DNA from 4 places in the Citrobacter sp. U14242 genome. Region 2 is predicted to be linked to each of the others. Evidence: predicted binding sites of a transcription regulator. Region 2 holds the regulator's gene; each other region holds the start of a gene.

Region 1 (7,741 bases), on a different contig from region 2:
TAGCGATCTCTTTGTCAATCATGCTGTACAGCAGGCGCCGTGAGTTTTGCGGGGAAACCAGCAGATAATCGAACGTTACCGGGCGATACGGGTTTTCGATGAAGTTAAACACCCGACGGACTTCGTTGGTAATGCGCGAATCGGCAGTCAGCAACGAGTAGTCGGTATACAGACGCGCTGTTTTTTCGTTGAAGTTCCCGGTGCCGATATGTGCATAGCGCACGACGTCATCACCTTCTTTACGCGAAATCAGGAACAGCTTGGCGTGAATTTTCAGCCCTGGCGCGGAGAAGATGACGTGGACCCCCGCTTCGGTAAGGCGTTTAGCCCAATGAATATTGGCCTCTTCATCGAAGCGCGCCTGCAGTTCCACCACCACGGTTACTTTTTTACCGTTATGCGCGGCATGGATCATCGAGTCGATGATGCGCGAATCTTTTGCCACACGGTAGATGTTAATTTTTATCGCCAGCACGCTCGGGTCGAATGAGGCCTGGCGCAGCAGTTCAAGAACGTGTTCAAAGGTGTGATACGGATAATAAAGTAACACATCGCGTTCACGTACGGCATCAAAGCCGTTGCGAAACTTCTCGTTATCGAACCAGATATGGCGCAGACGCGGCAAGGGTTTGTTCACCAGGTTAGCTTTGCCAACGTTGGGGAAATTAATAAAGTCTTTGAAGTTATGATAACGCCCGCCGGGGACAATGGAGTCGTAGCGAGAGATCGTCAGCTTTTCACGCAGTACTTCAACCAGCGCATTGGGCATATCGCGCTGATAAACAAAACGTACAGGCTCCGCGGTCAGACGTTGCTTCAGGCTGGAAGACATGAGCTCCATCAGGCTCGATTCCATCTCATGCACCAAATCGTACTCGGCGTCGCGGGTCATTTTCATCGAATAGGCATTCAGCGCATCGTAATCAAAGAACCCTTTGAAAATATCGTCAAGGCAATAACGTAAAATGTTGTCCAACAGGATCATCGGCTTGCGACGGCGCGGGGTCTCCGGCGGCAAATTCACAAAACGGGGAACCTTATCGGAAGGGATTTCCAGCAGCGCGTAGCGGATCGTATCACCACGGATAATCTCTACCGCCAGATAGGTGTAGTCATCTTTCAAAAACTGGACTAAATCCGTCTCGCGGTTAATCAGGATCGGCGTGATGTGCTGGCGAAGATATTGCTTGAAGTAATGACGCAACCAGCTTTGCTGATTGACCGATAGCTGGCGTTCGTTGATTAAGAAAATCTGATTGCGCGCCATCTCCAGCAGCAACTCGTTGTAAAGACCGTCAAATTCCTGATCGGCTTTTAATACGCGGGCCTGGATTTTGCCTAACAGATGGCGGGAGTGAGAGTTTGAACCCTGTTCTTCGCTAATAATGATCCGGCGCTTCAGTTCGGCAAAACGCACCTTATAAAACTCGTCGAGGTTATTGGAATAGATGCCTAAGAAACGCATCCGTTCGATCAACGGGTTTGATTTATCAGCAGCTTCCTGGAGTACACGTTCGTTGAACGCTAACCAACTGAGTTCTTTCTCGATGTATAGCTTTTCCTGACCCATTACCACTTTTACTCCGTTTCATTCACGGGACACTACCGATTTATTATGGCGAGCATTGCTCTCAGATGTCCAACTGTGCCAGAAAAATATGACAATAAACCGTCTGATAGCAAAGAGAAAGGGGGAGCGTAGATGAATACCGGTGGTATTAACCGGAAAAGGTAGTTATGCCTGTAAGCCGGATGGTGACATTCGGCTTACAGGTTGAATTTTATTATTCGTCGGCCGCATAGCCTTTTGGCGGTAAGCGGATGCCATCCAGCCATGCAGCGTTATCACGCATCTTCAGGCGACCATCAATAAACCAGCTTACCACCAGTGGGTAAATGGTATGTTCCTGCGCCTGAACCCGGGCAGTAATATCATCTTCGCTGTCGCCTTCAAATACCGGAACTTTGGCCTGAAGAATAACCGGTCCACCGTCCAGTTCATCAGTGACGAAATGGACTGAGGTTCCGTGTTCTTCATCCCCATTTTCCAGCACCTGACGATGGGTATGCAGGCCTGGATACTTGGGTAATAAAGAGGGATGGATATTCAGCAGTCGTTCAGAATAGTGAGCGACAAACGCCGGGCTGAGGATGCGCATATAGCCGGCCAGCACGACGACATCGGGCGCCCAGGCGTCAATCTCTTGTATTAGCTGGCGGTCGAATGCTTCGCGGCTGGCAAAGTGGCTTGCTTCCAGGGAATGTGCCGGAATATTTTCCTCTCGTGCACGAACAAGGCCGAACGCATCGGCCTTGTTGCTGAATACTGCACGTATGGTGCCACTGATTTTTTTCTGTTTGCAGGCATCGATTATTGCCTGCAAATTGCTTCCGTTGCCGGAAATGAGCACCACAATGTTTTTCATTCAATGACCACACGCTGTTCGGAATCAGACGCTTTGATGATACCGATTTTCCAGGCGTTTTCACCTTTTGCATTCAGCAGAGCGAGCGCACTTTCTACTTCGGATTCCGGCAGAGCAATGACCATGCCGACCCCACAGTTGAAGGTGCGGTACATCTCGTGCTGACTAACGTTACCCGCAGTTTGCAGCCAGTTGAAGACGGCCGGCCACTGCCATGAGGATTCGTCGATGACGGCCTGAGTATTGTCTGGCAGTACGCGCGGAATATTTTCCCAGAAACCCCCGCCGGTCAGGTGCGCGATAGCGTGCACATCAACCTTCTCGATCAGTTCCAGAATGGATTTCACATAAATGCGCGTCGGTGCCAGCAGGTGATCGGCCAGTGATTTACCATCCAGTTCGGTTGTTTCCGGGTCGCAGCCGCTGACTTCAACGATCTTACGCACCAGGGAATAACCATTGGAGTGTGGGCCACTGGAGCCGAGTGCAATCAGCACATCGCCATCAGCCACTTTTGAACCGTCGATAATCTCTGATTTTTCAACGACGCCGACACAGAAACCTGCCACGTCATAATCTTCACCGTGATACATCCCAGGCATTTCAGCCGTTTCACCACCAACCAATGCACAACCAGACTGTAGGCAACCTTCGGCAATGCCGTTGATTACGCTGGCTGCGGTGTCCACATCCAGTTTACCCGTTGCATAGTAGTCGAGGAAAAACAGCGGTTCAGCGCCCTGAACCACGAGGTCGTTTACACACATCGCCACCAGATCAATGCCGATGGTATCGTGGCGTTTCAGATCCATCGCCAGACGCAGTTTTGTCCCTACGCCATCAGTGCCGGAAACCAGTACAGGTTCACGATATTTTTGCGGCAATGCGCACAGCGCACCGAAGCCACCCAGACCACCCATCACTTCCGGGCGACGAGTTTTCTTTACTACGCCTTTGATTCGATCAACCAGAGCATTACCTGCGTCAATATCAACACCGGCATCTTTGTAGCTAAGAGAGGTTTTATCGGTCACTGCCTGGTTCCCCACGTGTTTACTTGCAGTAAAAGTTAAATTCGGCGCAATTCTAACAGGGAAAGCAAACGTTTGCGAGCCTGCTTTGCATTGACGTTTATCTGCTGAGTATTTCAGCATTTTCCAGTCGTTTATCCATTTGTTTGAACTGCGCCACGAAAATGAAACCGGGTTCAGTCTTGTGCTTGAAACCTGCCTGCTGAATGCACAGTATCGTACTGAAACCGGTTTCTGTTTTCTGTTGCGAACCACATCAGGTGTGTTTGAACAGTGCAATCACGAGAGGGGAAACGTATGCCTGGGTTTAAAGCAGATTTTATGTGGGGCGGCGCTGTGGCTGCTCATCAACTGGAAGGCGGCTGGCAGGAGGGCGGTAAAGGGATTAGCGTTGCCGATGTGATGACGGCTGGGGCCCATGGGGTAGCGCGTGAAATTACCGACGGCGTGATTGCAGGCAAAAATTACCCTAACCACGAGGCCATCGATTTTTATCATCGCTATCAAGATGATATTAAGCTGTTTGCCGAAATGGGCTTTACGTGCTTTCGTACCTCCATTGCATGGACGCGTATTTTCCCGCAAGGTGATGAAGCACTGCCCAATGAAGCCGGATTGCAATTCTACGACGATCTCTTTGATGAATGCCTGAAGTATGGGATTGAACCGGTGATTACACTGTCGCATTTCGAGATGCCTTATCACCTGGTGACGGAATATGGCGGATGGCGCAATCGTAAACTGATTGATTTCTTTGTCCGTTTTGCCGGGGTGGTTTTCACGCGCTACCAGCGTAAAGTGAAGTACTGGATGACGTTTAATGAAATCAACAACCAGGCTAACTTCCATGAAGATTTCGCGCCGTTTACCAACTCCGGCCTTAAGTATCAGCCGGGTGAAGACCGCGAACCGGTCATGTATCAGGCTGCACACTATGAACTGGTGGCGAGCGCGCTGGCAGTAAAGGTTGCACGTGAAATCAACCCGGCATTGCAGGTTGGGTGCATGATCGCTATGTGTCCTGTTTATCCACTGACCTGTGCGCCAGACGATATGATGATGGCGATGAACGCGATGCACCGTCGATACTGGTTTACCGACGTTCACGTACGGGGCAAGTATCCGCAGCATCTGTTGAACTACTTTGCGCGTCGCGGCTTCGAACTCGATATTACTGAAGAAGACCGACAAATACTGGCTCAGGGCTGCGTCGACTATATCGGTTTTAGCTACTATATGTCCTTCGCGACTCAGGCAACGGCAGATAACCCGCAGTTGGATTACGACGAATCGAAAAGTCTGGTGCCCAATCCGTATGTGCAGAAATCAGACTGGGGCTGGCAGATTGATCCGGTTGGTCTGCGCTATTCGCTGAACTGGTTCTGGGATCATTATCAGCTCCCGCTGTTTATTGTTGAAAACGGGTTTGGCGCGATTGATGTACAGGAAAGTGACGGCACGGTGAACGATCAGTACCGCATTGACTACCTGGCAGCCCATATTCGTGAGATGAAAAAAGCAGTGGTGGAAGATGGCGTGGATCTGATGGGCTACACACCGTGGGGCTGCATTGATTTAGTGTCAGCGGGAACCGGCGAAATGAAAAAACGCTATGGATTTATTTATGTCGACAAAAATAATGACGGCAGTGGGACATTAGCACGGTCTCCTAAGAAATCTTTTTCATGGTATCAAAATGTTATCCGGAGTAACGCTGAATCTCTATAAAATTCAGTGTATTGATATTAAGCCCCGCCCATATTACGGGGCTTGTTTTATACTCATCTTCCAGACGTAAATGACTTTGGTTGATCCATATCAAGCGTATCCAGTGTTGCGCCAGAGACGAAAAGCGGTATAATCCGGCGATTTTTTTTGTGGTTGCCACTCGTCTGAGGAAAGGAGAAGAGTATGAAGATCGTGGAAGTCAAACACCCACTCGTCAAACACAAGCTGGGACTGATGCGTGAAAACGACATCAGCACTAAACGCTTTCGTGAACTCGCCTCGGAAGTTGGCAGTCTGCTGACTTATGAAGCAACTGCAGGTCTGGAAACCGAAAAGGTGACCATTGAAGGTTGGAACGGCCCGGTTGAAGTAGACCAAATCAAAGGTAAAAAAATCACCGTTGTACCCATCCTGCGTGCGGGCCTGGGTATGATGGAAGGCGTACTGGAGAACGTTCCGAGCGCGCGTATCAGCGTTGTGGGTATGTACCGTAACGAAGAAACCCTGGAGCCGGTTCCATACTTCCAGAAGCTGGTATCTAATATTGATGAGCGCATGGCGCTGATCGTTGACCCGATGCTGGCAACCGGTGGTTCCGTTATCGCGACCATCGACCTGCTGAAGAATGCAGGCTGCACCAGCATTAAAGTACTGGTCCTGGTTGCGGCACCAGAAGGTATCGCGGCACTGGAAAAAGCACACCCGGATGTTGAGCTGTACACCGCATCTATCGATCAGGGGCTGAACGAGCATGGATACATTATTCCGGGACTCGGCGATGCCGGCGATAAGATTTTTGGTACCAAGTAAATGAATAAATAAAAAGAAGCCGACTTTAAGAGTCGGCTTTTTTTTGAATAAAACAACCCAATCGCTACTAACACACAATACTCAGAGGAAAACACTATGACGCGCCGTGCTATCGGGGTGAGCGAAAGACCGCCGCTTTTACAGACAATCCCGCTTAGTTTGCAGCACCTGTTCGCCATGTTTGGTGCAACGGTTCTGGTGCCAGTCCTGTTTCATATCAACCCGGCTACCGTCCTGCTGTTTAACGGCATTGGTACGTTGCTGTATCTCTTCATTTGCAAAGGTAAAATTCCAGCCTATCTGGGTTCGAGCTTTGCGTTTATCTCCCCGGTACTGTTGCTGCTACCGTTAGGATATGAAGTGGCGCTGGGCGGTTTTATTATGTGCGGCGTTCTGTTCTGCCTGGTTTCTTTCATTGTGAAGAAAGCCGGTACTGGCTGGCTGGATGTTATGTTCCCGCCTGCCGCGATGGGCGCAATCGTTGCCGTCATCGGGCTGGAGCTGGCGGGTGTTGCTGCGGGCATGGCGGGATTGTTGCCTGCTGAAGGGCAATTACCAGACTCGAAAACCATCATCATCTCAATGGTGACGCTGGCCGTAACGGTATTTGGCTCTGTGCTGTTCCGCGGTTTTATGGCGATTATCCCGATTTTGATTGGTGTACTGGCCGGTTACGCGCTTTCCTTTGTGATGGGCGTTGTGGACACCACACCCATTGCGCAAGCTCACTGGTTTGCTCTGCCGACGTTCTACACACCGCGCTTTGAGTGGGTTGCTATTCTGACTATCCTGCCTGCGGCATTAGTCGTTATCGCCGAACACGTAGGCCACCTGGTCGTAACGGCCAATATCGTGAAGAAAGATTTGATTCGCGATCCTGGCCTGCACCGTTCGATGTTCGCCAACGGCCTGTCGACGGTGATCTCCGGCTTCTTTGGTTCGACGCCTAACACCACCTACGGTGAAAACATCGGTGTTATGGCGATTACTCGCGTATACAGTACCTGGGTTATCGGCGGAGCGGCGATTTTTGCGATTCTGCTCTCCTGTGTAGGTAAACTGGCAGCTGCGATCCAGATTATCCCGCTGCCGGTAATGGGGGGCGTATCGTTGTTGCTGTACGGCGTCATCGGCGCTTCCGGTATTCGCGTGTTGATCGAATCAAAAGTCGATTATAACAAGGCGCAAAACCTGATTCTGACGTCTGTTATTTTGATCATCGGCGTAAGTGGCGCGAAGGTTCACATTGGTGCTGCGGAACTGAAAGGTATGGCGCTGGCGACCATCGTCGGCGTTTGCCTGAGCCTGATTTTCAAAGTCATCAGTCTGCTGCGTCCGGAAGAAGTGGTTCTTGATGCTAAAGATGCGGATAGCCCGCAACAGTAAGTCTCTGACCGGGCAGCGCTGCTGCCCGGTTCTATCACGACGTATTTCTGTGTTAAACTCATCTCGATTTTATGAAATCCTGGGTTGAGGTATCTCTGAACACACCGGCACAGCTCTCTCTGCCACTTTATCTTCCTGACGATGAAACCTTCGCAAGTTTCTGGCCGGGGGATAACTCCTCTTTACTGGCTGCACTGCAAAACGTGCTGCGTCAGGAACATAGCGGGTACATTTATCTTTGGTCGCGTGAAGGCGCAGGCCGTAGTCACTTGCTGCATGCGGCATGTGCAGAACTGTCTGCACGCGGTGATGCGGTAGGGTATGTGCCGCTCGATAAACGAACCTGGTTCGTACCCGAGG
Region 2 (7,741 bases):
ATCACAGCCGGACTATAGCCCATTTCGCTAAGGATAAACGGTGAACCCGTCAGCCATGCGAAGAAGCTCGCAGAACATGCTGCGTAAATCAGTACATTTCCACGGTATGCTTTGGAGCGCAGCAGCGTAGCGAACGTCAGTTTATCCTGGCTATCATCGCGCGCTTTTGCCGTTGGTTTTAAGCGCAGAGCCGGCAACATCAGGATCAGGGTAATCGCAAAAAGGGTGGCAAAAATGGCCTGCCAGGAAAAATGTATCAGGATCCAACTGCCTAATAACGGTGCAAGTGCAGGAGACAATCCGACCAGCGGCATAATGGTGGCAAAGATGCGGTTTACTTTTTGTGAAGGATAATAATCGGTAACCAGCGCCTGCCAGATAACCGAAGCCGCACAGACACCAACGGCCTGAATAAAGCGAAGCACCAGTAAGCCGGTGGCGTTTTCTACCCACAACATGCCCAGGCTGCCCAGCGCAAAGATGGATAAGCCCAGCATCAAAATCGGTTTACGACCATAGTGGTCGGAAAGTGGCCCCCACAAAAGTTGTGCAACGGCAAAACCGGCTAAGAACAAACTAAGGCTGGCACTCACGGCAGAAGCGGGTGTCTGTAAATCGGACTGAATAGCAGCAAAGGCGGGCAAATACATATCGGTTGCCAGAAAACCTAGCACGCTAAGACCTGCCAGCCAGACTAAAAACCCTTTTCCTGGTTGCATTATCGTTTCTCTTTTTAGCAATAGAACATTGCCGCTGAGTGTAGTGAGTGTAATTCTCGCTGTGAAACGCTAATATTTGCTTACTGATTTCAAATTTTTTGCAGGCAGAGCATGTGGTCGGAATATTCACTTGAAGTTGTTGATGCGGTGGCGCGTAACGGTAGCTTTAGTTCGGCTGCTCAGGAGTTGCACCGCGTACCTTCGGCGGTAAGCTACACTGTGCGCCAACTGGAAGAGTGGCTGGCTGTACCTCTTTTTGAACGTCGTCACCGGGACGTGGAATTAACGCCTGCTGGCGCGTGGTTTTTAAAAGAAGGTCGGTCTGTTATCAAAAAAATGCAGATCACCCGTCAGCAATGTCAACAAATCGCCAATGGCTGGCGAGGACAGCTGGCGATTGCGGTAGATAATATTGTTCGCCCGGAACGAACCCGACAGATGATTGTGGATTTCTACCGCCATTTCGATGATGTGGAGCTTCTGGTCTTTCAGGAGGTGTTTAATGGCGTCTGGGACGCGCTTTCGGACGGTCGTGTGGAGTTAGCTATCGGAGCAACGCAGGCCATTCCGGTAGGGGGACGCTATACGTTCCGGGATATGGGAATGTTGAGCTGGAGTTGCGTGGTAGCCAGTCATCATCCGCTGGCGACAATGCCGGGACCGCTCAGTGACGATACGTTGCGCAACTGGCCATCGCTGGTGCGCGAAGACACGTCCCGCACGCTGCCGAAACGTATTACATGGTTGCTGCACAACCAAAAACGCGTCGTGGTTCCTGACTGGGAATCCTCGGCCACCTGCTTGTCAGCCGGACTCTGTGTCGGGATGGTACCGACGCATTTTGCAAAACCGTGGATCGATAGCGGAAAATGGGTGGCGTTACAGCTGGAAAATCCGTTCCCGGATGCCGCGTGTTGCCTGACCTGGCAACAGAATGATACGTCGCCTGCACTGAGCTGGTTACTGGACTACCTGGGGGATAGTGAGACGCTGAATAAAGAGTGGCTGCGGGAGCCGGATGAGCTCCTCGCATAGCGTAATGCCGTTCAGTTAAGCATGTATGGAGAGCAGAACCCTTTCTCGGAGAGAGTATGTTCATTACCCCCGCCAACACCGATTGATGCTTTCTGAACGGCATTACCCACATAACGGGCTTAACGACGATAATCGCGGAATGGACCGTCGGCAACGGAACGACGTTCTACCAGACGTGGATGCACCTCGATTGACTGCGATTCTTCACGTTTATTCACGATACGGTCTAACAGCATGTTGAAAGCTGTTTCACCAAGTGAATCTTTTGGCTGGTGGATGGTGGTCAGCGCAGGGGTGAAGTAACGAGCGTTGCGCACGTTGTCGTAACCGATAACTGAGATATCCTGCGGCACGCGCAGTCCCATCTCGTCTGCGGCACACAGCGCACCCATCGCCATAATATCGCCACCACAGAATACGGCGGTTGGGCGATGCGACTGGGAGATGATTTGTTGCATAGCGCGGTAGCCGGATTCAGGTTCGAAATCACCCTGTACAATCCAGTTTTCGGGAACTTTAATCAGCGCTTCTTCCATCGCTTTCATGAAGCCAGCCAGGCGGCCTGCGCCGGTATTACGCTCCATGGGACCCGGGATCACACCGATCTCACGATGACCGCGTTCAATCAGATACCGGCCCGCCATGTAACCACCTTCGAAAGCGTTATCAATGACGGTATCGGTAAAGTCGGCTTTTGCTTCGCCCCAGTCCATGACCACCATTGGAATATGGCGATACTCTTCGAGCATGGAAAGCAGTGATTCCGGATACTCTGAACACATTACCAACAGGCCATCTACGCGCTTTTGCGCCATCATAGACAGGTATGCCTGCTGTTTTTCAAGACTGTTCCAGGCGTTGCCCAGAATCAGCGTGTAGCCTTTCTGGAAACAATTCTTCTCAACAGCCTCGATAATTTCGGCAAAATAGGCAGCTTCACTGCTGGTTGCCAACAAACCGATCGATTTGGTGTGATTCACCTTCAGGCTACGTGCCACTGCGCTGGGGGAGTAGTGCAGTTCTTTAATCGCTGCCCAGACAGCGTTGCGCGTTTCTTCTGCGACAAAGCGCGTTTTGTTAATTACGTGTGATACGGTTGTAGTGGAAACGTTTGCTCGCTTCGCTACATCTTTAATAGTTGCCATTACATCTCACTCCAGACCATATCCTAAGCTCCTGAGAATACTCCAGGTAAACGTTTGCCTTCACACACCCTCAACGCAACGTCGGGGTTGCGGCACGCCGGGAAAACGACACGGAACGTCAGGAAGGGGTCAATGGCCGGTACGCTAATCAAGTAAGCGTGGAATTTTGTCTGATCTTAACGAAAAGGGGAAGAGTTAAAAGCAGTTATCAATATAAATCGTGAGAGATTTTTGCTTTCAAGTGTGTAAAAATGCGCAATATCACTTTTTGTGTGGGAATAAAAAGGAGAAAACTTGATGAGCACCGATCTGAAATTTTCGTTAGTGACGACCATAATTGTTCTGGGCCTGATTGTCGCGGGTGGCCTGACTGCAGCACTGCACTGATTTCCCCCCGAGGGAGTTTGCTCTCCCTCACCCTTTCTGCTTGTCTTTTCCGTCCTATTTTTTGCCAATAAGCAAAAGTCTTTTGCAATTTTGTTAACTTTATTAATTTTGCGATCAATGTCATGCTTTTGACTCTTATGATGTGTCGTGCCAAGGCTCGACGTTACGGAGTCGATAGATGAAAATAAATTATCCTTTACTGGCGCTGGCGATAGGTGCGTTTGGCATTGGAACGACAGAATTTTCTCCCATGGGATTGCTACCCGTCATTGCCAAAGGTGTGGATGTTTCAATTCCGGCCGCTGGGATGTTAATCAGCGCGTATGCGGTAGGCGTGATGGTTGGCGCACCGCTGATGACATTACTGCTGTCCCATCGTGCGCGTCGCAATGCGCTTATCTTCCTGATGGCCATTTTTACGTTGGGTAATGTGCTTTCGGCGATATCTCCGGATTACACGACGCTGATGCTGTCGCGCATTTTGACCAGTCTTAACCACGGGGCATTTTTTGGCCTCGGTTCGGTTGTGGCAGCAAGCGTTGTCCCCAAACATAAACAGGCCAGCGCCGTTGCGACTATGTTTATGGGGTTAACTATCGCCAATATTGGCGGTGTTCCCGCGGCAACCTGGCTTGGGGAAACCATCGGCTGGCGTATGTCCTTTATGGCGACGGCGGGACTGGGTGTTATCGCAATGGTCAGTCTGTTCTTCTCGTTACCGAAAGGTGGGGCTGGTGAGCGCCCTGATGTGCGCAAAGAACTGGCGGTGTTAATGCGTCCACAAGTGGTGTCAGCGTTACTGACGACCGTTCTGGGGGCCGGGGCGATGTTTACGCTTTATACCTACATCTCACCCGTGCTGCATAGCATTACTCATGCTACGCCGGCGTTTGTCACCGGTATGCTGGTGCTGATTGGCGTTGGGTTCTCTATCGGTAACTATCTGGGGGGGAAACTGGCTGACCGTTCGGTTAACGGTACGCTGAAAGGCTTTTTGCTGCTGCTAATGATTATTATGCTGGCAATACCTTTCCTGGCTCGTAATGAGCTGGGTGCGGCCGTGAGTATGGTGGTGTGGGGCGCAGCAACGTTTGCGGTGGTTCCGCCGCTGCAGATGCGTGTGATGCGCGTTGCCAGCGAGGCACCTGGATTGTCATCGTCAGTTAATATTGGCGCGTTTAATCTGGGGAATGCCCTGGGAGCGGCTGCTGGTGGGGCGGTAATTTCCGGAGGATTGGGCTACAGTTTCGTACCGGTAATGGGGGCGATTGTGGCGGGTCTTGCGCTACTGCTGGTCTTTGTCTCGGCAAGGAAACAAGCGGAAGAAGTCTGCAACGCAACGAATTAAAAACAAAAACGCAGAAGGGAACCCCTTCTGCGTTGTCATTTATGCTGCGAAGTTTTTCGCAACAAATTCCCAGTTCACCAGTGCCCAGAAGTGTTCCAGGTAGCCAGGACGGGCATTACGATAATCGATGTAGTAGGCATGTTCCCACACGTCAACGGTCATCAGAGGCGTCGCGTCAGTCGTCAGCGGTGTACCTGCGTTGGAGGTGGACACGATAGCCAGTTTGCCATCCGTTCCTTTTACCAGCCAGGTCCAGCCAGAACCGAAATTCTTGATAGCGGCGTCGGTGAATTGTGCTTTGAAGTCTGCAAAGCTGCCAAAGGAGGCAGCAATCGCTTCGGCCAGTTTACCGGTCGGCTCGCCACCTGCGTTTGGTGCCAGGCAGTTCCAGTAGAACGTGTGGTTCCATACCTGTGCTGCGTTATTGAATACACCACCTTCAGAGCTACGTACGATCTCTTCCAGTGATTTACCTTCAAACGCGGTGCCTTTAATCAGGTTATTCAGATTGGTCACGTAAGTTTGATGGTGTTTGCCATAGTGGTATTCCAGCGTTTCGGCAGAAATGTGCGGTGCCAGAGCATCTTTGGCATACGGTAATGCAGGTAATTCGAACGACATTGCTTCTCTCCTTATTATTTATATTGAGTACACACAATAGCCTCATTGTGAGTAAGGATAGGGTAGCAAATTGAAAGGTTATGCAAAAGAAGAACTTACCCTACAGCATATTCTGCAGGGTAAGTTTTTAGCGAATTGTTTTCGGCGTCATCACACGGCGAGCGCCCACGTAGTGGCGTTGCCAGTAGTCTTCGCTCAGGGAGGTGATTTGGATTTCCTGGCCGCTGCGTGGAGACTGGATAAATTTACCATTGCCGACATAGACGCCAACGTGGTCGGCGGTACCGCGACCTTGCGTGCGGAAGAAGACCAGATCACCGTTTTTCAGTTCACCACGTTCAATCGGCGCAGCGTCGCGCAGGTGATACATTTCATTGGCGGTACGCGGAATGCGGAACTTCACCAGATCTTTGTATGCGTAATAAACCAGCCCGCTGCAATCAAAACCGGTTCTGGGTGATGTACCACCCCAACGGTAAGGTTTACCGATTTGGTTCATCAGGGTAGACATGGCGGCTTTGGTCGCTTTCTGCACTTTCACTTTATGTACATCCGCAACGGCTGTTGGTGCAGTCGTCTTCACTTTTACACAACGCGGCTTATGACCTTTGCGCGGGGTACATTTTTCAGTCCAGGTGACGGCGGGGGTTTGTATTGCCGCTGTTTTACTGCGACGGTTTGCTGTTTTCGTCGATTTTGCCGGAGTCGTTGTGCGTTTTTTGGAAGAGGAGGCCGTTTTCGTACTGGTTTTACTGGTGTTTTTTGTCGCTGTTTTCTTGTTGGTTTTTGTTGCTTTTTGGCTGGTTGTTGCGCTTTTCTTTTTATCTACCGTCTTGACGGTGTGGGAAGCGGTAGGTGTCGTCCTGGCCTGCCTGGAAGCATGGGCCACTGACGTAAAAGGCAGTGTGGTAAAAAGCAAAGCACAGAGCGTGATCGAGATTCGGTTTATCCGCGCCACTGAGCAGTCCTCTGGTAAGGCAGGTCTATCGTGCCTGCGTGTGATTTTCAAAACTTGACGATTCTAATCTATAGAAAGAGGGAAAGTTAATAGCTTTTTTCGTTTAAAACTACGTTTCGTAACCGACCGCAAAAAAAAACAGCAATTCAAGGCGTAATTGGTGAACAGATAATCAAATCCCCAGGCTTTACGCGGATAAATGAGATTGTGAATGCAACTTTTAACGACAGGCGATAAAATAATATCGCGTAATGAAAATGTTATTTTCCGTTACCTGCCTGACCCGCTACAATGTCAGACTACTGCCGTAAAAGAAGTTTAAGGAAGCAAGATAATGAGCACCACTATCGAAAAAATCCAGCGCCAGATCGCTGAAAACCCGATTCTCCTGTACATGAAAGGTTCCCCAAAACTGCCAAGCTGCGGTTTCTCTGCTCAGGCTGTGCAGGCGTTGTCCGCCTGTGGTGAACGTTTTGCTTATGTTGATATTCTGCAGAATCCGGATATTCGCGCCGAGCTGCCGAAATATGCCAACTGGCCGACTTTCCCACAGCTGTGGGTTGATGGTGAACTGGTAGGCGGCTGTGACATTTTAATTGAAATGTACCAGCGCGGTGAGTTGCAGCAGTTGATTAAAGAAACTGCGGCGAAATACAAAACCGAAGAGCCGGACGCTGAGTAACCAGCAAAAATAAAAAAGCGACCTCAGCAGGTCGCTTTTTTTATGCCGCCGTTACGCCTCTTCGGGCACTGGCAGAGGCCAGCCGCCGAGACGTTTCCAGCGGTTAACAATTTCGCAGAACAGAACGGCTGTCCGTTCTGTGTCATACAGCGCCGAGTGCGCCTGAGTCCCATCAAACTCCATTCCTGCAGCCAGACAGGCTTTTGACAGTACTGTTTGCCCCAACGACAGGCCGCTTAATGCTGCCGTATCAAAGGTGACGAAGGGGTGAAACGGATTGCGTTTCAGTGAGGCGCGTTCTGCCGCTGCCATCATAAAACTGTGATCGAATGTCGCATTGTGCGCCACCATGATCGCCCGATTACAGCCGCTATCTTTGATACCTTTACGCACCATTTTAAAGATGGCATGCAGCGCGTCGTACTCGCTGACGGCGCCACGCAGCGGGTTGCTCGGGTCGATGCCGTTAAATGCCAGCGCTTCGGGTTGTAAATTCGCCCCTTCAAACGGTTCAACGTGGAAATGTAACGTCATGTCCGGCATCAGCCAGCCTTGTTCATCCATTTTCAGTGTGATGGCGGCAATCTCAAGCAGCGCATCGGTTTTGGCATTAAATCCTGCTGTTTCGACATCAATGACGACAGGATAAAAACCACGAAAACGGTCACACAGACCGGAAAGTTGAGCGTTATCGGACATCTGGGTCTCTTAATACGGGAAAATTGCAGCGCGTATTATGGCAAAATGATGAGTATAAAACTACGGGCACAGACGATCTGCACCCGAGGAGAGGTTAGTCGCCCAGACCGCGGCCGGCGTCTTTTTCTTCGATCAGCTCAATTTTAT
Region 3 (7,741 bases), on a different contig from region 2:
CCGCCATTTTGATGGCTCTCACGGGGCTTGATGCCACTGCAGCCCGGGAAAAACTGGCTGCACATCAGGGTTTTTTACGCGCGGCGTTAGAACACTAAGAGGTTAATATGGATAAAACGGCGGTGCTTGCCAGCGATATCCTGCTGGGCGTGGGCGGAGAGAAAAATATTCTGCGCCTGGAAAACTGTATGACGCGCGTCAGAGTGGAAGTACAGGATGACGCTCAGCTCGATATTTCCCGACTCAAGCAACTGCCGGGCGTTAGCGGCTACGTGAAGCAGGGGGCGCAGCACCAGATTATTGTTGGTCCGGGCAAAGCCGGGAAAGTGGTCGATGCCATGCGTTCCCTGATTGCCGATGGCGGCGAACGTTCCAGTGTGGGGGACATTGAGCGAACAAAATCAGAGGCCAAAGCGAAGTACAAAGCGCCAATGAGTGACGCGCTGCGCAAACTGGCAAACGTTTTTATCCCGCTTATTCCGGCGTTTATCGCCTCCGGTTTGATTACCGGCATCATTAACATCCTTAAACGTCCGGACATCGTGGGGGACTTTGCGACCCACTATCCGAATATGTTGGGGCTGTTAGGGATTTTCGGTAGCGCCGTGTTTGCCATTATGAACATCCTTGTCGGGGTGAATACTGCCAAAGTGTTTGGCGGTTCGCTGGCGATGGGAGGCGTGATGGCCGGTATTCTCTCCAGCCCGCAACTGGCGCAAATTACCTTGTTTGGCGAGGCATTGCAGCCGGGGCGCGGTGGGGTGATCGCGGTGCTGCTGGTGGTGGCGCTGATGTGCTGGATTGAGCGTAAATTCCGCGAAGTGCTGCCGGAGTCCCTTGAACTGATCCTTAATCCACTGCTGACCACCCTTATTACCGGGACAATCGCCATTGTGGCGCTGCAACCGCTTGGTGGCTGGATAGCCGAATCCATTGCCCATGGCGCTTCCTGGGCTATCGATCGCGGTGGCGTCCTGGTGGGGGCGGTGCTGGCAGGCACCTTTCTGCCACTGGTTCTCACCGGACTCCATCAGGGATTGGTCCCCATCCATGTAGAACTGGTGCAGGCGCACGGGTATAACGCACTCTTTCCAATTCTGGCGATGGCAGGAGTGGGGCAAATCGGTGCGGCTATTGCGGTACTGATGAAAACCCGTAACGCACGGCTGAAAAAAGTGATTAAAAGCGCGCTGCCGGTCGGATTGCTGGGTATTGGCGAACCGCTGATTTTTGGTGTGACATTGCCATTAGGCAAGCCGTTTATCGGTGCCTGTCTCGGTGGTGCTGTAGGTGGGGCGCTGATCAGCTACTGGAAGGTAGCGACGGTCATCACCTTTGGCATCTCGGGATTGCCGCTGGCACTGACGATTGTTGCCGGAAAAGTGATGTTCTATCTGTTAGGCTATCTGGTAGCGGTTATTGCCGGGTTCCTGTTTACCTGGCTATTGGGGTTCAACGATCCAGAGGAATAAGGTTTGACCAGTCACCAGCGTCGCGTTGTTTTTTTTGATTTGGATGGCACGTTACACCAGCAGGATATGTTCGGCAGTTTCTTACGTTTTCTGTTGCGTCGCCAACCGCTAAATGCGTTGCTGGTGCTGCCTCTGTTGCCGATTATTGCGCTGGCAATGTTAATTAAAGGGCGCGCTGCCCGCTGGCCCATGAGCCTGCTCTTGTGGGGCTGCACGTTTGGTCGCAGTGAAACGTGCCTGAAGGCACATCAGGCCGATTTTGTGCGCTGGTTTCGTGGTCATGTGACGGCATTTCCTGTCGTGCAGCAGCGCCTGACGACGTACTTGCTAAGCTCCGATGCTGATATTTGGCTTATCACCGGTTCCCCGCAGTCGCTGGTGGAGCAGGTTTACTTCGATACACCGTGGCTGCCGCGTGTCAATCTGATCGCCAGTCAAATGGCGCGTGGATACGGTGGCTGGGTATTGCCACTACGCTGTCTGGGGCATGAAAAAGTAGCGCAACTGGAACAGCAGATTGGCGCGCCATTGCATCTATACAGCGGTTACAGCGACAGTAAGCAGGACAATCCATTGCTCTCTTTTTGCCAGCATCGCTGGCGCGTCACGCCGCGCGGGGAACTGCAACAACTCGAATAGCGAACGCGCATGCAATTTGGAGTATGACGGGTATAATGCGTCCGCTTTTTATTACTGGAGTTACCCCTTTGTCTGATGTTGAATTTAACCACGAATACTGGATGCGCCATGCTTTAACGTTAGCTAAGCGCGCCTGGGATGAGCGTGAAGTCCCGGTGGGTGCAGTATTGGTACTCAACAACCACGTTATTGGCGAAGGCTGGAATCGGCCGATTGGCCATCATGATCCTACCGCCCACGCTGAAATCATGGCGTTGCGCCAGGGCGGCATGGTGCTACAAAACTACCGTCTGCTGGATGCGACGTTGTATGTCACACTGGAACCGTGCGTCATGTGTGCCGGTGCGATGGTGCACAGCCGTATTGGTCGGGTGGTTTTTGGTGCGCGCGATGCGAAAACGGGGGCTGCTGGTTCGTTAATGGACGTACTGCATCATCCTGGCATGAACCATCGGGTTGATGTGACTGAAGGCGTGTTACGTGATGAATGCGCCACGTTGCTCAGCGATTTTTTCCGTATGCGTCGTCAGGAAATTAAAGCCCTGAAAAAATCCTCCAACAGGTAAATACCGAGCTGATTGCCTGAGGGCGTTGCGCTAATCAGCCCGATGGCCTCCCTTCAAAGACTACTTCTGCTCTTTTTTCTGCGTCGAAAATAGCAGAGAAGGGGTGTGCGACAGATAGCTTGATGAGGTCTGAGACAGGAATGCCGCCAGCGGCAACTTCTCCTCACCTAACAGTTCTGCGGGCGATACCGCCGGGTAATCCTGCGCCAGTTGCTGTGTTTCAATTGCCTGCTTTTCTTTCTCTTGCAGGTATCCCACCAGACTTATCTGGTATTTACGGATATTTTCCACATAGGCGTAGGCTTCGTGACCGCGCGCATAGCCATAGGTCAGCTTGTTGTAATACGGCTTTTGACTGAGCAGCGGCAGACGTTGTTTTACATCGGACCAACTGTTCGGGTTGCCTTTGGTTTTTACCGTCAGCGCCCGCGCATCCAGCATATGCGCGTAGCCCATATTGTAAGCGGCGAGTGCAAACCAGATACGTTCTCCTTCAGGGACGGTATCCGGCACTTTACTCATCATATCCTGTAAGTAGCGCGCGCCACCGCTGATGCTCTGTTCGGCATCGGTACGGTCAGTGAGCCCAAGGCTTTGGGCGGTATTTTTGGTCAGCATCATCAGACCGCGTACGCCGGTCGGGGAGGTTGCCTGGGCGTCCCAGTGTGATTCCTGATAAGAGATTGCCGCGAGCAGTCGCCAGTCTATTTCCTGCGCATATTTCTCAAAAAGTGGCTTCAGATCCGGTAACACGCTATCAACCGCACGCAGGAAGGTGCGGGTATCAACATAGTCAAAATCATCGCCATGCCCAAGGTACTTTTCTTCCAGCCGCGCAAGCGAGCCGTCTTCATTCATGGTATTGAAGAAATCCAGCAGGGCAGCGGACAGCGTATTGTCATCGTCCAGACGGCTGAACCAGGTAACAGGTTGTTCGTCGGAGACATCCAGCGCGACGGCCAGCTCAGGATGTACACGCTGGTACAGGCTGATGGCAACGGAATCAGCGATGGTATAGTCCAGCTTACCGGCGATGACATCATCAAGCAGTTCAGTGGTGCCCTTTTTCTTATCAACTTTCCAGCTCAGGTCAGGGTATTTTTTTTCTTTTATCTGCTGGAGGTCGTTTATCACCACGTGTCCCGGGGCAATGGTCAGCTGATTTTCGGTCACACTGGCAAGGCTGCGAGGTCGATATTGCCCAACCCGATACACCAATTGTTGCGATACGGAATAGTAGGTCGGACCCGGCTGATAATTTTTAACACGCTCGCTGTTATACACCAGACCAGCGGCTAACAGATCGGCATTACCGTTATCCAGGTCGTCAAAAAGCTGGCTGATGTTCTGGCGTACGGTGATTTTCAGCTTCACACCCAGGTAGTTGGCGAAGGCTTTGGTCAGTTCGTAATCCAGTCCAAACTTTTTCCCATTAAGCGTGGCGTAAGTGAGCGGTGAGTCGATAGTACTGACGCGCAACTCTCCCCGCGACTGAATGGCGGCGATACGATTGTCGGCTTTACCGAACCAGGGGATAGATGGCCAGAGGGCCGCTGCCAACAACAGCGTCAAAATACCGATGAACAGATAATTAATCTTTAATTTTTTCAATTAGTTAATTCTCTGAACCGTACGTTGTCTCTGCGTGCTGTGGTATTGATTAAGAAGTGAATTAGTCATTAATGAGCGGCATTTTGCTTAAACTTGCGTCAGTTGGCAACTTATTCAGAAACCAGATCGCATTTGATGATAAGACAAGGTCGTGATTTTATTTCGACGCAAACGGTTTCGTCGGCGCGGTAGATTCTTTATAATGACGCCCGTTTCCCCCACTTGGGCACACCGAAAGCTTAGAAGACGAGAGACTTATGATGGAAATTCTGCGTGGTTCACCTGCACTGTCTGCATTCCGTATTAACAAACTGCTGGCACGTTTTCAGGCTGCCAACCTCCAGGTCCACAATATTTACGCCGAGTACGTCCATTTTGCCGATCTGAATGCACCATTAAATGAGGATGAGCGCGCGCAACTTGCCCGCCTGCTGAAATATGGTCCTGCTCTTCACAGTCATGCCCCTGAAGGCAAACTGCTGCTGGTCACGCCCCGCCCGGGCACCATCTCCCCGTGGTCTTCTAAAGCGACTGATATTGCCCATAACTGCGGCCTGCAACAAATTAGCCGTCTGGAACGTGGCATTGCCTGGTATGTTGAGGCTTCCACGCTGACTGCTGAGCAGTGGCTGACGGTTGCCGATATTCTGCATGACCGCATGATGGAAACGGTTTTCTCTGCGCTGAGCGATGCTGAAAAACTGTTTGTTCATCACCAGCCTGCGCCGGTTTCCAGCGTTGACCTGCTGGGTGAAGGGCGCCAGGCGTTGATTGACGCTAACCTGCGTCTGGGGCTGGCGCTGGCAGAGGATGAAATCGACTATCTGCAAGATGCGTTCACCAAACTGGGACGCAACCCGAACGATATCGAACTGTACATGTTTGCACAGGCCAACTCTGAGCACTGCCGCCATAAGATTTTTAATGCCGACTGGGTGATCGACGGTAAGCAGCAGCCGAAATCGCTGTTCAAGATGATCAAAAACACCTTCGAAACCACGCCGGATCACGTCCTGTCTGCCTATAAAGATAACGCAGCGGTGATGGAAGGTTCTGAAGTGGGTCGCTACTTTGCTGACCACCAGACCGGTCGCTACGATTTCCATCAGGAGCCTGCTCATATCCTGATGAAGGTTGAAACCCATAACCACCCGACGGCGATCTCGCCGTGGCCGGGTGCCGCAACGGGCTCTGGCGGTGAAATTCGTGATGAAGGCGCAACCGGGCGCGGTGCGAAACCGAAAGCCGGCCTGGTGGGTTTCTCCGTTTCCAACCTGCGTATCCCGGGCTTTGAACAGCCGTGGGAAGAAGATTTTGGCAAGCCGGACCGTATTGTCACCGCACTGGATATCATGACAGAAGGTCCATTGGGCGGCGCGGCGTTTAACAACGAATTTGGTCGTCCTGCGCTGACGGGCTACTTCCGCACCTATGAAGAGAAAGTGAACAGCCATAACGGTGAAGAGCTGCGTGGTTACCATAAACCGATCATGCTGGCGGGTGGGATCGGCAATATCCGTGAAGATCACGTGCAGAAAGGCGAGATCGTGGTGGGTGCTAAGCTGATCGTCCTCGGCGGTCCGGCGATGAACATCGGTCTTGGTGGTGGGGCTGCATCATCTATGGCGTCCGGTCAGTCTGATGCCGATCTTGATTTTGCTTCTGTACAGCGCGACAACCCAGAAATGGAACGTCGTTGCCAGGAAGTTATCGACCGTTGCTGGCAAATGGGGGACGCAAACCCGATCCTGTTCATCCACGATGTTGGCGCGGGCGGCCTGTCTAATGCCATGCCGGAGCTGGTCAGTGACGGCGGACGTGGCGGTAAATTCCAGTTGCGCGATATCCTGAGTGATGAACCGGGTATGAGCCCGCTGGAAATCTGGTGTAACGAATCTCAGGAGCGCTATGTGCTGGCGGTGGCCGCCGATCAGCTGCCGCTGTTTGATGAGCTGTGTAAGCGCGAGCGTGCCCCCTATGCGGTGATTGGTGAAGCCACCGAAGAACAACACCTGACTCTGAGCGATAGCCACTTCGACAATCAGCCGATTGACATGCCGCTGGACGTTCTGCTGGGTAAAACGCCGAAAATGACCCGCGACGTACAAACGCTGAAAGCCAAAGGCGAGCAGCTTACACGTGAGCATATTACGATTGCTGACGCGGTAAACCGCGTGCTGCACCTGCCGACCGTGGCAGAGAAAACCTTCCTTGTTACCATCGGCGACCGTACTGTTACCGGGATGGTGGCGCGTGACCAAATGGTTGGGCCGTGGCAGATCCCGGTAGCGAACTGTGCGGTCACTACCGCCAGTCTGGATAGCTACTATGGTGAAGCGATGTCCATCGGTGAACGCGCACCTGTCGCGCTGCTGGACTTCTCCGCCTCTGCGCGTCTGGCCGTCGGTGAAGCGCTAACCAATATTGCGGCCACACAGATTGGCGATATCAAACGTATCAAATTATCAGCAAACTGGATGGCTGCTGCTGGCCATCCCGGTGAAGATGCCGGGCTGTACGAAGCGGTAAAAGCCGTCGGGGAAGAGTTATGTCCGGCGCTTGGCCTGACTATCCCGGTGGGTAAAGACTCCATGTCGATGAAAACCCGCTGGCAGGAAGGTAACGAGCAGCGTGAAATGACCTCCCCGCTGTCACTGGTGATTACCGCCTTTGCTCGTGTGGAAGACGTGCGCCATACCATCACGCCGCAGCTGTCTACTGAAGACAATGCGCTGCTGTTAATTGATCTTGGCCTTGGTCACAATGCTCTGGGTGCGACATCGCTGGCACAGGTATACCGTCAACTGGGCGACAAACCTGCCGATGTGCGCGATGTAACGCAGTTGAAAGGCTTCTACGACGCCATTCAGGCGTTGGTCGCACAACGTAAGCTACTGGCTTACCATGACCGCTCCGACGGCGGTCTGCTGGTTACGCTGGCAGAAATGGCCTTTACCGGTCACTGTGGCGTTGAAGCAGATATCGGTACTCTGGGTGATGATCATCTGGCGGCGCTGTTTAATGAAGAGTTGGGGGCTGTCATTCAGGTTCGCGCCGCTGACCGTGACGCGGTAGAAGCGATTCTGGCGGCGAACGGTCTGGCTGATTGCGTACATTATCTCGGCCAGGCGGTAGGCGGCGATCGTTTCACTCTGACTGCCCACGGTCAGCCGGTGTTTAGCGAAAGCCGTACTACCCTGCGTATGTGGTGGGCGGAAACCACCTGGCAGATGCAGCGTCTACGCGATAACCCGGAATGTGCCGATCAGGAACACGACGCTAAAACCAACGATGCCGATCCTGGCCTAAACGTGAAACTGTCATTTGATATCAACGAAGATATTGCGGCCCCGTATATCGCTACCGGTGCGCGTCCAAAAGTGGCCGTGCTGCGCGAACAGGGCGTTAACTCCCACGTAGAAATGGCGGCGGCTTTCCACCGTGCAGGCTTTG
Region 4 (7,741 bases), on a different contig from region 2:
TTAAAAATGGCCTCACCAACGAGGCCGTTGATCAATTATCGCTTAAAACGGGACAGACGGAATGGCGTCAGGTCAAAGGCTGACGGTTTACCCTGGGCAAAATCAGCGGCAATTTCGCCCAGTACGGAAGCAAACTTAAAACCGTGTCCGCTGAGTCCGGTAATCACCAGCGTGTTGTCATGGTCTGGCAGCGTATCGATAATGAAGTCTTCATCTGGCGAGTTATCATAAGTACAGGATGCGCCATGCAGACAACAGCCGATGCCAGGCAAAACAGCGCGCAGGAATGGGAAGGCCTCAGAGCCATCGCTGGCGACAGTGGCAAACGGTTTACGCTCTTCAGGTGAATGAATGACCTGTCCGCCGTTATGCCTGCCAATTTTTAACTCGTCATTTTCAGCTGGAAAACCGTAGTATTGATCGCCATCAGGCAGTTCGCCGGTAAATGCCGGGAATTTGTTTTTGACACTGTAGCGTCCGTCAGCCTGATACCATGCGAATACCTTACGCACCGGTTGTATCGGCAGTTCAGGCAGTAATGCCTTGACCCAGGTACCGGCGCTGACGACGACTTTTTTCGCGTGGTAGTCACCATCGGCTGTTGCAACCGTTACGCCATCATCGTGGTGATGAATTGCCGTGACGGGGCATTTAAACAGTTGTGCACAACCCGCCTCTTCAGCCAGGCGAATCCAGGTTTTAATGGCTAACTCACTGCGTAAAAAACCGGATTCGGCTTCAAAAAGTCCGATATAGTTTTCAGGCACGCGAATTTCTGGCCAGCGAGCCATGATAGCTTCTGCATCCAGCTGTTCGACTTTGAGCTGCCACTGTTTTGCACTTTGCGCCACGGTTGCTAAGAAAGTTGAATCTGCGGGCCCCAGGTTGATAACGCCAGAGCGAACAAAAACAGGTTCTTCATTTTGTGCGGAAAGTTCATCCCACAAGGTCTGCGCACGCAGGACCAGTGGGACGTATTTTTCACCTTCGCCATAAGCATGACGAATTAATCGTGTATCGCCGTGGTGGCTGCCTTGCTGATGCGGTGGCATATGAGCGTCGATCATCAGAACGTTGAGACCGGCGCGCGTGGCGTAGTATCCGGCTGCGGCGCCCACGGAACCGCTGCCAATAATGATTAAGTCGTATTTCATCCGCTTCTCTCTGCAATCGCGATAGTATACCTTAAATAATTCGAGTTGCAGGACAAAACGCCCCGGCCGTTTTGAACGCTACTTGCAGCGGCCCTGAAAGGGCGAGGCCCAGGGAGGGGCCGAGTAATAAAGCCAACGCGCATGCAACTTGAAGTATGACAGGTATAGCAGGGTAAATAACTGAACCGGAATATTCAACCTGCAAATAAGAAAGGCACCGTGAAGGTGCCTTTTGATGGTTGGATGTATCAGGTTTAATGTCGCTGATACTCATTTACCTGGTAATCACCGGATTCAATTTTGGCGATTCCGGCTTCTAATATCGAAATAAATTGCCTGGCAACATCAGTGGTTAACCAGAGCGTTTGACCGACTTCAGTCCCATCCGGGTCCGGACGATTCGGGGTCTGGTAGTGCAAACGCAGCATCAGCGCATCGTAGCTATCAACAGTGCTGATGTCCCATCCTACAAGTGGATGAGTCTGAATGACTTCATTATTCTTTTCCATCATGCCCCCTAATTCGTGTTACTAGACAACGGTTTTCGAGGTTCAATGCGTTTTTTTCTGAAGCAACTTCAGTATATCAATAAATAAGGGTATTCATTGAAAATTTAAAGAGGGCGGCGCATAAATTTTTTGTTTTCAGTGGTATCTGACTAATAAAACAACATGTTATTCATTTTTTTTTAGCATGTTGTGCAATTATTTTGGTGTTCTGATTAAAAGATAATCAAGGTGTTTAATATAAATTGTCTGCTAGCGTAGTAAATGCAAGATTGATTAAAAGGCTGCACGTATAAAAAAGCCGGGGCGACCCGGCAAACAAACATCACTGCATATCATTTTTTATTCGTTGATGAACCAGTCATCTGCGCTTTCCCAGGTTTCCTGTAGGATTTCGCTGATGCGTTCTTTGTCCTCTTTTGTTGCGCCAATAACCGACAGATTGTTTGCCCCGGCATAGCGAACGGTAACGTTACCTTCGTTATCCGGAAAATGATGATGAATACGGCGGGAGAGTTCACCTGCCAGCGCGTCGATAGCACCGGCTGGTAAAGGTGAAGTTTTGGCAATAGTGACTTCAATACGCATAATAGCCCCCTGTTGGATGTACTGGTTATTTATACAGTTAACTGCGCCAGTTGACAACAGTGGGCTACACTTTTTTAGCGTTTTACTGACCAGCGTACGGTTTCACCGCCAAGGAATGGCACCAGCGTGTCATTTTCCAGTGCGATGCTATCCGGTACCTGATGTTCAATTTTCTCCAGTTCAATGAAGGTATCATTGACGGGTAGGCCGTAGAACTGTGGACCGTTCAGTGAGCAGAAGGCTTCAAAATGCGTCAGAGCATTCATCTCTTCGAACACGGTAGCATAGCTTCCCAGTGCTGTCGGCGCGTTAAAGCAACCTGCACAGCCGCAACTGGACTCTTTACGATGACGTGCATGCGGTGCGGAGTCGGTGCCAAGGAATGCACGGCTGAATCCGCTGGCAACCAGTTCACGCAGCGCCTGCTGGTGAATATTACGTTTGAGTATCGGCAGACAGTACAGGTGCGGACGAATTCCGCCGACCAGCATATGGTTGCGGTTAAACATTAAATGCTGTGGTGTGATGGTTGCTGCAAGAAGCTCGTTGCCATCGCGAACGTATTCGGCAGCATCTTTGGTCGTGATATGTTCAAACACCACTTTTAGCGCGGTTAAACGCTGACGCAAGGGATCCATCACCGTTTCGATAAAACGTGCCTCGCGATCGAAAATATCGATATCAGCGTGCGTCACTTCACCATGCACCAACAGGGGCATCCCCAATTTCTCCATGCGCTCCAGTACCGGCATAATGGCATCGACTGAGGTTACGCCGTGTGTAGAGTTGGTTGTTGCATTGGCGGGATAAAGTTTAGCGGCAGTGAAGACGCCTTCGTTGAATCCACGCTCAAGTTCATTAGGATCCAGCGTGTCCGTTAAGTAGCAGGTCATTAACGGAGTAAAGTTATGTCCGGCGGGTACAGCGTCCAGAATGCGTTGGCGGTACGCAATAGCAGCGTCAACGGTAGTGACCGGTGGAGCGAGGTTTGGCATAACAATCGCGCGACCATAAGTTTCACTGGTATAAGGCACGACAGTTTTTAACATGTCGCCATCGCGAAGGTGAAGGTGCCAGTCGTCTGGGAGGCGGATCTTTAAAACCTGGGATGGTGCAGTCATCAATATGCTCCGGCTGAGGATAGTCTTTTTTGCCGGAAACAAAGGATAAGCGGAAACGTTTTCGTTTGCACGAAAAAAAAGGACGCATTAGCGCCCTGTTGTTTATTAATCGGTGAACGGGATAATGATTTCGCCCGGTTTAACTTCAATCCCTTTCGCCAGTTTTTTCGCCAACGCTTCGCCTTTGCTGCTGTCTTCACGCAGAATATAGGCTGGTTGCTGGTTAAAGTAATTCCGCAGCGACTGATTTAAGTAGGGCATCAGAGTTTGCAGTACAGATTGCATTTTCTCTGGTGTGACGGTCGCATCCACCACTTCCATCTCTTGCAGATAAATCGCGCCTTTTTCTTTATTGAAGACTGGCAATGCTTTTAACTTCAACTTCATGGTCGCTTTCTGGCTACCAAAAAGGGAATTCATATCCAGATTGGCATCGCCTGTCAGCGTCACTTTATTCGGTTCTTCGCGACCAATCTGGCTGGCGAGATTGGTCAGTACGATGTGGGCTTCCGCCACGCCAGGCAGACCAATATCTTTCGAAAAGTCGTTATGCTTAGCCAATGCCTGATTAATTTCTTGCTCGCTAACCGTGTATTGTGTGAGTTGATTACAACCAACCAACAGGCCGCTGACAATCAGTGCAGCAGCAAAAAAAATCTTTTTCATGGGGTTCCTCAACATGATGCTTGTGGCGTAATCGTGACACAATGCAGCATCAAGCACCAGCGGCCCGGACACCAGCAGAAAAAACTGAAATTGAGTCCGGGACGTCTGATCGGCTATCAGGCATCAGGTTCCAGCATGCCGCGTGACGGGCGTTTATGGCTAAACTGCCAACCCAGCGCGAGGAAGGTGATAAAGCCGATAATGCCGAGCATCATCCACGGGAGCTCTGGCTGTGACAATGCTTTACCCATGTCAAACAGCCAACCGCCACCGATATAACCGATGGCGCCGCCGATGGCTAATCCGAGGCGGCTAAAGCCCATGTAACTGCCCCGTGCGCGCGCATTTGCCAATGACGCGCTCAGCGTCTCGCGTGCCGGTTCCGCGATGACAGAACCGATATAGAAGGTGCAAATCAGGGTGAAAAGCTGCTGTAAATTCCCGACCAGACCGATGGGCATCATGCTAAGAGACATGATCAGCAGGCCTGCCATCAGTCGATGTTCAAGACGAAAACGTTTCTCACTCCAGCGGGCGATAGGGTAGAGCAGCGTTAAAGAGAGACACGCTTCGATAGCATACATCCACTTCACGGCGGCCGGCGAACCGGCAATGTCATTAACCATAATCGGCAGCATTAACATAACCTGTACCGCCAGCATGTAATACCCCGCCAGCGTCAGGACATAGGTGACAAATCGTTTGTCATGCATCACATGACTCATGCCTTCGCGCACGGGAATCTTCACGGTGGATAGCTTCCATGCCGGAAGCAGCCAGGCGTTAAACGCAGCGCACAGAACGAACAAAATCGCACCCGTGGCACAAACCAGGCGGAAATCGTACTGCAACAGCCAGCTGCCGAGTAATGCACCAACAACGGCGCCCGCACTGTCCTGCATCATCAGAATAGAGAAAAAGCGTCCGCGCTTTTCCGGGCGGATCAGTTTGACCACCAGTGCCGAGCGGGGTGGGTCGAATAATGTACCGCCTAAGCCGGAGAGGAAACAGGAGAACCACAATAGCCAGGGTTCGTGAGCAATTCCCATCGTGGCGAACCCGGCAGCACGCATCAACATGCCGGTCACAATCATGGGTTTGGCACCAAAGCGGTCAGCAATTGCGCCGCCAAAAATCCCCAGCCCTTGCTGAATAAATTGGCGCAATCCAAGTGCGATACCGACCATCACGGCGGCCCAGCCCATTTGGTCGACGAAACGGATAGAGATCAGTGGGAAAACGACAAAGAAACCCAGCACGACCAGCATATTATCGATGAGCAGGAAATATTTACCCAGGTTCCTTGCCTGCGAGACTTGCGACATTTCCCCTCCAGGGAAAAAACTCGTCACTCGGTGGAGAGTTTAAAAGATAAGCACCTTCTATTCTGCGGTGTCGTTTGCGCTTTTCCCACCCCTGGCTGGACAATATTTTTTTATCAAAAGTCAGTCTTGATAGAGAGTTTTCATCAAAATGTGTGAATAATTCAAAAAATGGCATTTTGCTCTTTTCACAGGGTGTATTTGCACAGGTATAGTAATGCGAATTGCGTATTGAAGACGTTACGGGAAGGAGTAGGTATAGAATGTTTGGCTATCGCAGTAACGTGCCAAAAGTGCGCTTAACCACGGACCGCCTGGTCGTGCGTTTGGTGCATGAGCGTGATGCCTGGCGTCTGGCAGATTATTACGCAGAAAACCGTCATTTCTTAAAGCCCTGGGAACCTATTCGCGATGAAAGCCACTGCTACCCCTCTGGCTGGCAGGCGCGTCTGAGCATGATCTCTGAATTTCATAAACAAGGCACGGCCTGGTATTTCGCGCTGCTCGATCCAGACGAAAAAGAAATTATCGGCGTTGCGAACTTCTCAAACGTGGTGCGCGGATCTTTCCACGCCTGTTATCTCGGTTATTCCATTGCGCAGAAGTGGCAAGGGCAGGGACTGATGTACGAAGCCCTGACCGCCGCTATTCGTTATATGCAGCGGACGCAACATATTCATCGCATTATGGCGAACTACATGCCACACAATAAGCGTAGCGGCGATTTGCTTGCGCGACTTGGCTTTGAGAAAGAAGGGTATGCAAAAGACTATCTGCTGATTGATGGGCAGTGGCGCGATCATGTGCTTACGGCGTTGACAACATCAGAATGGACCCCCGGTCGCTAAGTTTCAGGCGCGCGGCCTGAATAATGGAGAAGACGATGAAATACGAATTAACCGCCACCGAAGCACGTGTGATTGGCTGCTTATTAGAAAAACAGGTTACTACACCGGAACAATATCCCCTTTCCGTGAATGGTGTGGTGACCGCGTGTAATCAAAAAACCAACCGTGAACCGGTGATGAATCTATCGGAAGCCGAGGTGCAGGATCAGCTTGATAACCTGGTAAAAAGGCATTTTCTGCGTACGGTGAGCGGCTTTGGTAATCGTGTGACTAAATACGAACAGCGGTTCTGTAATTCAGAGTTTGGCAATCTTAAGCTTAGTGCGGGTGAAGTGGCATTGATCACCACGCTGTTACTGCGTGGCGCACAGACGCCGGGTGAATTGCGTAGCCGCGCATCCCGAATGTATGAGTTCAGCGATATGGCGGAAGTGGAGTCGACGCTGGAAAAACTGGCTACCCGGGAAGATGGCCCTTATGTGGTTCGCCTGGCGCGTGAACCTGGAAAACGAGAAAGTCGTTATATGCACCTGTTTTGTGGCGAGGTTGATGAGTCACTCTCTCCGGCAGATGAACCGCAGACGGCGTCTGGAGATTTGCAGGCGCGTGTTGAAGCGCTGGAAACCGAAGTGGCAGAGTTGAAACAGCGGCTCGATTCGTTATTGGCACATCTGGGAGACTAACGTGGGAAAATTGCGTATCGGCGTGGTCGGGTTAGGGAGTATCGCGCAAAAGGCATGGTTGCCTGTGTTGGGCGCATCTGCGGACTGGACACTGCAGGGCGCATGGTCGCCCTCGCGGGAAAAAGCACAGCGTATTTGTGAAACCTGGCGAATGCCATACGTTGATTCCGTACAGAATTTAGCGGCAACCTGCGATGCCGTTTTCGTTCATTCCAGTACCGCCACCCACTATGCCGTAGTGAGTGAGTTGCTGAATGCCGGCGTTCACGTTTGCGTGGACAAGCCGCTGGCAGAAAATCTGCGCGAAGCTGAACAACTGGTGGAGCTGGCGGCACGGAAAAAGCTGACGCTAATGGTTGGGTTTAATCGTCGCTTTGCGCCGCTGTACCAGGATCTCAAGGTGCAGTTGGGCAATGCGGCGTCTGTTCGTATGGACAAGCACCGTACGGACAGCGTCGGGCCGCACGATCTGCGTTTTACGCTGCTGGATGATTATCTGCACGTGGTAGACACCGCGCTGTGGCTGGCAGGAGGAAAGGTTCAACTTAATGGCGGCACGCTGTTAACAAATGACACCGGTGAGATGCTTTATGCTGAACATCATTTTTCTGCCGACCAGCTACAGATAACTACCAGTATGCACCGCCGTGCTGGTAGCCAGCGCGAGTGCATCCAGGCCGTGACGGAGGGGGGCTTGATTGATGTGACGGATATGCGGGAATGGCGCGAAGAACGCGGGCAAGGTGTGGTACATAAGCCAATTGCAGGATGGCAAACGACGTTAGAACAACGTGGGTTTGCCGGATGCGCACGTCATTTTATAGCCTGCGTACAAAATCAGACGGTTCCTGAG

What was found. The regulator PurR, encoded in region 2, represses purine synthesis genes. The targets are predictions, from matches to a motif close to CANGCAAACGTTTGCNTG.
Region 1: purM (phosphoribosylformylglycinamidine cyclo-ligase) is a predicted target of PurR. The motif match lies at 3,522-3,539, and genes of this name have one in related genera.
Region 3: purL (phosphoribosylformylglycinamidine synthase) is a predicted target of PurR. The motif match lies at 4,453-4,470, and genes of this name have one in related genera.
Region 4: pyrC (dihydroorotase) is a predicted target of PurR. The motif match lies at 3,418-3,435, and genes of this name have one in related genera.

What each region holds. Positions count from the first base shown of each region.
Region 1 is NZ_JBKGLW010000001.1:112,399-120,139, forward strand. It holds gene ppk1 (polyphosphate kinase 1) at 1-1,570, opposite strand, end outside; gene purN (phosphoribosylglycinamide formyltransferase) at 1,785-2,426, opposite strand; gene purM (phosphoribosylformylglycinamidine cyclo-ligase) at 2,423-3,460, opposite strand; gene ACLJXE_RS00520 (6-phospho-beta-glucosidase) at 3,755-5,185, shown strand; gene upp (uracil phosphoribosyltransferase) at 5,369-5,995, shown strand; gene uraA (uracil permease) at 6,092-7,381, shown strand; gene ACLJXE_RS00535 (DnaA inactivator Hda) at 7,477-7,741, shown strand, end outside.
Region 2 is NZ_JBKGLW010000004.1:166,407-174,147, reverse strand. It holds gene punC (purine nucleoside transporter PunC) at 1-719, opposite strand, end outside; gene punR (DNA-binding transcriptional activator PunR) at 831-1,754, shown strand; gene purR (HTH-type transcriptional repressor PurR) at 1,874-2,899, opposite strand; gene cydH (cytochrome bd-I accessory subunit CydH) at 3,197-3,286, shown strand; gene ACLJXE_RS07910 (MFS transporter) at 3,465-4,634, shown strand; gene sodB (superoxide dismutase [Fe]) at 4,674-5,255, opposite strand; gene ACLJXE_RS07900 (C40 family peptidase) at 5,383-6,213, opposite strand; gene grxD (monothiol glutaredoxin 4) at 6,548-6,895, shown strand; gene rnt (ribonuclease T) at 6,947-7,594, opposite strand; gene gloA (lactoylglutathione lyase) at 7,689-7,741, opposite strand, start outside.
Region 3 is NZ_JBKGLW010000001.1:28,160-35,900, forward strand. It holds gene murQ (N-acetylmuramic acid 6-phosphate etherase) at 1-98, shown strand, start outside; gene ACLJXE_RS00160 (PTS transporter subunit EIIC) at 108-1,472, shown strand; gene yfhb (phosphatidylglycerophosphatase C) at 1,476-2,111, shown strand; gene tadA (tRNA adenosine(34) deaminase TadA) at 2,147-2,677, shown strand; gene mltF (membrane-bound lytic murein transglycosylase MltF) at 2,738-4,288, opposite strand; gene purL (phosphoribosylformylglycinamidine synthase) at 4,546-7,741, shown strand, end outside.
Region 4 is NZ_JBKGLW010000001.1:520,770-528,510, forward strand. It holds gene solA (N-methyl-L-tryptophan oxidase) at 36-1,154, opposite strand; gene bssS (biofilm formation regulator BssS) at 1,409-1,663, opposite strand; gene dinI (DNA damage-inducible protein I) at 2,003-2,248, opposite strand; gene pyrC (dihydroorotase) at 2,323-3,369, opposite strand; gene ACLJXE_RS02415 (lipoprotein) at 3,475-4,035, opposite strand; gene mdtH (multidrug efflux MFS transporter MdtH) at 4,152-5,360, opposite strand; gene rimJ (ribosomal protein S5-alanine N-acetyltransferase) at 5,621-6,205, shown strand; gene ACLJXE_RS02430 (YceH family protein) at 6,241-6,888, shown strand; gene ACLJXE_RS02435 (Gfo/Idh/MocA family protein) at 6,890-7,741, shown strand, end outside.